Linked DNA regions of Actinomadura luzonensis. The protein of the gene in region 2 interacts with the protein of the main gene of each other region in a pairwise test. Links are inferred from orthologs where the notes say so. Each region holds a gene or a part of one and is shown on either strand. Other genes may lie near its edges.

Region 1 (3,310 bases), 4.1 Mb from region 2 along the record:
CGACGGGACCGTCGAGGAGACCGGCGACCAGGCGGGCACGCCGGCCGGAGAGCAGGCGGGGACACAGACGGGGACACAGACGGGGACACAGGCCGAAGCCCGGTCGTTCAGCGCCGGCTCGTCCGGCGCGGGCTCGTCCGGCGCGGGCTCGATCCGCCCGGGGACCGGGGCCGGGACTGAGGCCGGGGCCTGGGCCGAGCTCGGCACTCAGAACGGGACCAGGACGGGGCTCGGGACTCAGAACGGGACCAGGGCTGAGCTCGGGACTCCGGCCGGGGCCGGGACCGAGCTGGGGACCAGGACGGGGCTCGGGGCTCAGGCCGGGGCGCCGAGGCAGCCCGGCGGCCACGCCGCCCGGCGCTCCGCCCCTTCCGTGATCCGTTCCGCGACCCGCGCCGTCATCGGCGGCCGCACGCTCCGCAGCGCCGCCGTCGTCAAGGCCCTGGAGAGCCCGGTGCGCACCGGCGTGGTGCGGCTGCCGCGGATCCGGCCGCACGCCGTCCACGGCCGCGCCCGGGTGCTCGGCCCGCAGGCCCGGGTGGACCTCACGCGGGTGCTGCCCCGCCAGGCGGCCGTGCGCATGTCCCACGCCATCGCGAACGGCTGGCTGAGGAGCGCGGGCCTGCGCACCAAGTCCACCGGCAACTGCGCGAGCAAGCACCAGCACCACTGCACGTCGCTGGACAAGGTGCGCACCGGCACGGTCGCCCGGATCATCCAGCTCAAGCAGGAGAGCCGCTGCCCGATCATGGTCACCGGCGGCACGGAGGAAGGCCACGCGCCCGGCCGCTTCAGCCACGGCAACGGCTACAAGCTCGACATCAGCCACAACTCCTGCATCGACCACTACATCACGAAGAACCACAAGAAGTCAGGAGTGCGCGGCGACGGCGCCCGGCTCTACCGCTCCGCCTCGGGCACGACCTTCGCCGACGAGATCGACCACTGGGACATCCTGTTCCGGTGAGCACGACGCGGAAGTGGACGCCGCGCGACCCGCGCGACGCCCACTTCCCCGAAGGACCAAGTACCGCTACAGCTCGCCCGCGACCAGCTCGGCGATCTCCGCCGCGTTGAGCGCCGCGCCCTTGCGCAGGTTGTCGCCGCACACGAACAGGTCGAGCGTGTTCGGGAAGTCGATCGCCTGGCGGATGCGGCCCACGTAGGTCGGGTCGTTGCCGACCACGTCGAGCGGCGTCGGGTACACGCCGTTCGCCGGGTCGTCCATGAGGACCACCGTCGGCGCCGCCTCCAGGACGCGGTGCGCGTCGGCGACCGTGATCGGGCGCTCGAAGCGCGCGTGCACGGCCAGCGAGTGCGTGGTGATCACCGGCACCCGGACGCAGGTCGCGGAGACCTTCAGGTCGGGGATGCCGAGGATCTTGCGGGACTCGTTGCGGAGCTTGAGCTCCTCGGAGGCCCAGCCGTCGTCCTTGAGCGAGCCGGCCCACGGCACCACGTTGAACGCGATCGGCGCCGGGAACGGCGAGTCGGCGGGCAGCTTGTTGGCCAGCGCCTTGCGCACGTCGCCGGCCGCCTGGCCGATCGTGCGGTCGCCGGCCAGCGCCTCGACCTCGTCGTACAGGCGGGCCGAACCGGCCACGCCCGCGCCCGAGACCGCCTGGTAGGAGGCCACGACCAGCTCGGTCAGGGTGTACTCGGCGTGCAGCGCGCCCATGGCCGCCATCATCGACAGCGTCGTGCAGTTGGGCGTGGAGATGATGCCGCGCGGCCGGTTGCGCGCGTCGAGCGGGTTGACCTCGGGCACCACCAGCGGCACGTCGGGGTCCATGCGGAAGGTGCCGGACTTGTCGATGGCGATCGCGCCGCGCTCGGCCGCGATCGGCACCCACACGGCCGAGACCTCGTCGGGCACGTCGAAGATGGCGATGTCGACGCCGTCGAACACCTCGGGCGCGAGCGCCTGCACCACGACGTCCTCGCCGCGCACCCGCAGCACCTTGCCGGCCGAGCGCGGGGAGGCCACGAGGCGGATCTCGCCCCAGATGTCCTCGCGGGTCGACACGATGTCGCGCATGACGGTGCCCACGGCGCCGGTCGCGCCGATCAGGGCCAGATTGGGCCTGCTCATCGTCCACTACCTCCGTACACCACGGCTTCGACCTGGTCGGCGTCGAGATCGAAGGCGCGGTGCGCGGCCGCCACGGCCGCGTCGACGCCGTCCTGCTCGACGATCACTGAGATGCGGATCTCGGACGTCGAGATCATCTCGATGTTGACCCCCGCGTCGGCGAGGGCCGCGAAGAACGTCGCCGTGACGCCGGGGTGCGAGCGCATGCCCGCGCCGATCAGCGACACCTTCCCGATCTGGTCGTCGAAGAGCAGCGACTCGTAACCGATGCGCGCCTGGATCTTCTTCAGCGCCGTCAGCGCGGTCTGCGCGTCGGCCGTCGGCAGCGTGAAGGAGATGTCCGTGCGGCCCGTGGCCGCGGCCGAGACGTTCTGCACGATCATGTCGATGTTGATCTCGGCGTCGGCCAGCGTTTTGAAGATCGAGGCAGCCTCGCCGACCTTGTCGGGCACCCCGACAACAGTGATCTTGGCCTCGCTCCGGTCGTGCGCGACGCCGGAGATGATCGGCTGCTCCATCTCGGTTCCTTCGGTGTAAGGGTCGGAGACGACCCACGTGCCTTCCTTGGTGCTGAACGAGCTCCGGACGTGGATCGGCAGGTCGAAGCGACGAGCGTACTCGACGCACCGCAGATGCAGGATCTTCGCGCCGCACGCGGCCATCTCCATCATCTCGTCGTACGAGATCCTGGGGATCTTGCGGGCCGCGGGCACGATGCGCGGGTCTGCGGTGAAGATGCCGTCCACGTCGGTGTAGATCTCGCACACGTCGGCCTCCAGGGCCGCCGCGAGCGCCACCGCCGTGGTGTCGGAGCCGCCCCGGCCCAGCGTGGTGATGTCCTTGGTGTCCTGCGAGACGCCCTGGAAGCCGGCCACGATCGCGATGTGGCCCTGGGCGATGGCCTCCTGGATGCGGCCCGGCGTCACGTCGATGATGCGCGCCTTGCCGTGCGTGGAGTCGGTGATCACACCGGCCTGCGAGCCGGTGAACGAGCGGGCCTCGTGGCCGAGGTTGGCGATCGCCATCGCCAGCAGCGCCATCGAGATGCGCTCGCCCGAGGTCAGCAGCATGTCGAGCTCGCGGCCCGGAGGCAGCGGCGACACCTGCTCGGCCAGGTCGAGCAGCTCGTCCGTCGTGTCGCCCATCGCGGAGACGATCACGACGACGTCGTTGCCGGCTTTTTTCGTCGCGACGATCCGCTGCGCGACCCGCTTGATG
Region 2 (3,101 bases):
GAACTGGGCGGCAAGTCCGCCAACGTCATCCTGCCCGACGCCGACCTCAAGGCCGCGGTCAAGGTGGGCGTGGCCAACTGCTTCGTCAACGCCGGCCAGACCTGCTCGGCCTGGACCCGGATGATCGTCCACCGCGACCAGTACGACGAGGCCGTCCGCCTGGCCGTCGAGGCCGCCCGCGGCTACACCGTGGGCGACCCGTTCGACGAGGCCACCCGCGTCGGCCCGCTGGTCTCGCAGGTCCAGCGCGACCGGGTGGTCCGCTTCATCAACCGCGGCCAGGAGGAGGGCGCCCGGCTGGTGGCCGGCGGCACCGACCGGCCTTACGAGCGCGGCTACTTCGTCGAGCCCACCGTGTTCGCGGGCGTGGAGCCGGGCATGACGATCGAGCAGGAGGAGATCTTCGGCCCGGTGTTGTCGCTGATCCCGTACACCACCGAGGACAAAGCCGTCGAGATCGCCAACGGCACCCGCTACGGCCTGGCCGGCGCCGTCTGGGCGGGCAGCGAGGAGCGCGCCGTCGAGGTCGCGAGGCGCCTCCGCACCGGCCAGGTGGCCGTCAACGGCGGCCGGTTCAACCCGCTTGCCCCCTTCGGCGGCTACAAGCAGTCGGGCATCGGCCGCGAGCTCGGCGAGCACGGCCTGGAGGAGTTCCTGGAGATCAAGTCGCTGCAGCTCTGACGCGCGGGCATCACTGTCAGACCAGCAGCCCGCCGCTGGCGATGATGTTCTGGCCGGTCACCCACCGCCCGTCGGGCCCGGCCAGGAACGCCACCACCGAGGCGATGTCGTCCGGCCGGCCCAGCCGCCGCAGCGCGGTGAACGCCTCCGTCTGCACCAGCGCCTCCGGCGGGTTGGCGCCGCGCAGCATGTCGGTGTCGGTGGCGCCGGAGGAGACCACGTTGACGGTGATCCCGCGGGCGCCGAGCTCCCTGGCCGCCACCTTGGCGAACTGCTCGATCGCGCCCTTGCCGCCGCAGTAGAGCGTCAGCATGGGGGCGGGCACCCGGGTGTTGACCGAGGAGATGTTGATGATGCGCCCGTCGCCGCGCATCACCCTGGCGGCCCACTGCATGGCGAGGAACACCGCGCGCACGTTTACCGCGAACGAACGCTCGTAGTCGTCGTCCGTGACGTCCACCATGGGCTTCTGCCCGGCGGCGGAGGCCGCGTTGTTGACCAGGACGTCGAGCCCCGGCAGCCGCGCCTCCGCCTCGGCGAACAGCCGCTCCAGGTCGCCCCGGTCGGCGAGGTCGGCGCGCACCGCGACCGCGCCGGTCTCCTTCGCCACCCTCCGCGCGGCCTCCTCCGACCGCTCGTAGCAGAAGACGACCTCCGCGCCGTCCCTGCGCAACCGCTCCACGACGGCCCTGCCGATGCCCCTGGAGCCTCCCGTGACCAACGCGCCCTTCCCGGCGAGTACGCTCATGCCGCCAACCTACGCGCGCAGCATGATCTTGCGCGCGTCGTTCCGCGGCAGGCGGTCCACGTACAGCTTGCCGTCGAGGTGCTCGCACTCGTGCTGGAAGCAGCGCGCCAGCGTGCCCCTGGCCCGGACGCGCACCGGCCGCTGCAGCCGGTCCAGCCCCTCCACCGTCACGCCGGACGCGCGCGCGACGGGCGCGTAGATCGGCCGGCCGGTCTGCCGGTCGGGCACCGACAGGCAGCCCTCCTCGTCCACGATCTCCTCGGGGTCGTCCACGGTGAGCACCGGGTTGATCACGTGGCCCTTGCGGTTGTTGACGTCGTAGACGAACAACCGCCGCGACACGCCGACCTGCGGGCCGGCCAGGCCCACGCCGTCGACCGCGTACATCGCCTGGAACATCTCCTCGATCAGGCGGCGCAGCTCGCGGTCGAAGTCCGTGACCGGCTCGGCGGGCGTGCGCAGCACGGGATCGCCGATGACGCGGATCTCTCGCATGGTTCCTGCCTCACGTAAGGACTGGATCTCGGGTCTGGTCCTTACTCTAGCGAGCGAGCCGTATCCGTGTGGCTGTGGAAGACTGGGCGGGTGCGTGTCTACATCGGTGCCGACCATGCCGGCTATGAGCTCAAGAACCACCTCGTGTCCTGGCTCAAGGACCACGGGCACGAGGTGACCGACTGCGGTCCCTTCGTCTACGACGCCGAGGACGACTACCCGGCGTTCGTGCTGCGCGCCGCCGAGGGCGTCGCCGGCGACCCGGCCAGCCTGGGCATCGTCATCGGCGGCTCGGGCAACGGCGAGCAGATCGCCGCCAACAAGGTGCGCGGCATCCGCGCCGCCCTGGCCTGGAGCGAGGAGACCGCCCAGCTGGCGCGCGAGCACAACAACGCCAACGTCGTCAGCATCGGGGCGCGCATGCACTCCCTCGACGAGGCCACCCGCTTCGCCGAGGTGTTCCTGGGCACGGCCTTCTCCGGCAGCGAGCGCCACAGCCGGCGCATCGCGCAGCTCGCCTCCTACGAGACGATCGGCCAGCTCCCGCCGCTGCCGTAGCGGGCGCTAGCCCTGGGGCCTCCGCCTGGCCTCGCGCCGGGGCATCTCGTCGCGCAGGGGCCGCCGGTCGGCGGCCTCCTGCTGCTCCTTCGACGGCCGCGACACCTCGCGGGCGCGCATCGCGATCGTCGCGGTGATCTGCAAGCTCTGCAACGCCATGACTTGAGGCTACGTCTAGAAGACGCGGCCCGCCCACGGTTTGGGGCTCCAGGACATCGCGGTGGCGAGCGCGCGCACCGCGCCCGGGTTGTGCTCGCGCAGCAGCCCGGCGGCCAGCAGCGGGCCGAGCTGGCCGTCGCCCAGGTACGCCGACCCCAGCGCGGCCACCGGCACCGTGAGGTCCGGCTCGTCCTCGACCTGCTTGCACTCCGCGCCGGCGGCGTCGGCGGTCAGCCGCCAGCGGCCCGCGTTCCACGGGCACACGTCGTCCTCGACCTCGATCACCAGGTCCACCGGGGCCGCGTACGCGCGGCCGGTCAGCGCGCGGTCCACCTCCACCAGGCGGACCCACAGCTCGTCGCCCCAGGTCGCGCGGAGCTGCCGGGGGTCGGCCAGCAGCGCCTGCAGCGGGTCGTCCACCGGCCTGCTGCCGGCCCGCACCGTGCTGACCAGGTCGCGG

What was found.
Region 1: the proteins of def (region 2) and MF672_RS10195 interact in binary tests that used the Escherichia coli proteins (3 or more experiments, as listed by UniProt). The link is inferred for Actinomadura luzonensis from one-to-one orthologs.

Annotation. Positions count from the first base shown.
Region 1 is NZ_JAKRKC020000001.1:2,162,878-2,166,187, forward strand. The notes cover bases 64-3,062. They hold MF672_RS10195 (aspartate-semialdehyde dehydrogenase), read right to left. Parts: upstream 2,093-3,062; coding sequence 1,034-2,092; downstream 64-1,033. Other genes in these bases: MF672_RS10190 (hypothetical protein), read left to right, coding at 64-967; MF672_RS10200 (aspartate kinase), read right to left, coding at 2,089-3,062. Outside these bases: more of MF672_RS10190, read left to right, coding at 1-63; more of MF672_RS10200, read right to left, coding at 3,063-3,310.
Region 2 is NZ_JAKRKC020000001.1:6,282,799-6,285,899, reverse strand. The notes cover bases 182-2,971. They hold def (peptide deformylase), read right to left. Parts: upstream 1,925-2,971; coding sequence 1,439-1,924; downstream 182-1,438. Other genes in these bases: MF672_RS29720 (GNAT family N-acetyltransferase), read right to left, coding at 2,657-2,971; MF672_RS29725 (hypothetical protein), read right to left, coding at 2,489-2,641; MF672_RS29730 (ribose-5-phosphate isomerase), read left to right, coding at 2,015-2,482; MF672_RS29740 (SDR family oxidoreductase), read right to left, coding at 698-1,429; MF672_RS29745 (aldehyde dehydrogenase family protein), read left to right, coding at 182-681. Also shown: more of MF672_RS29745, read left to right, coding at 1-181; more of MF672_RS29720, read right to left, coding at 2,972-3,101. UniProt on the Escherichia coli protein: Removes the formyl group from the N-terminal Met of newly synthesized proteins. Requires at least a dipeptide for an efficient rate of reaction. N-terminal L-methionine is a prerequisite for activity but the enzyme has broad specificity at other positions.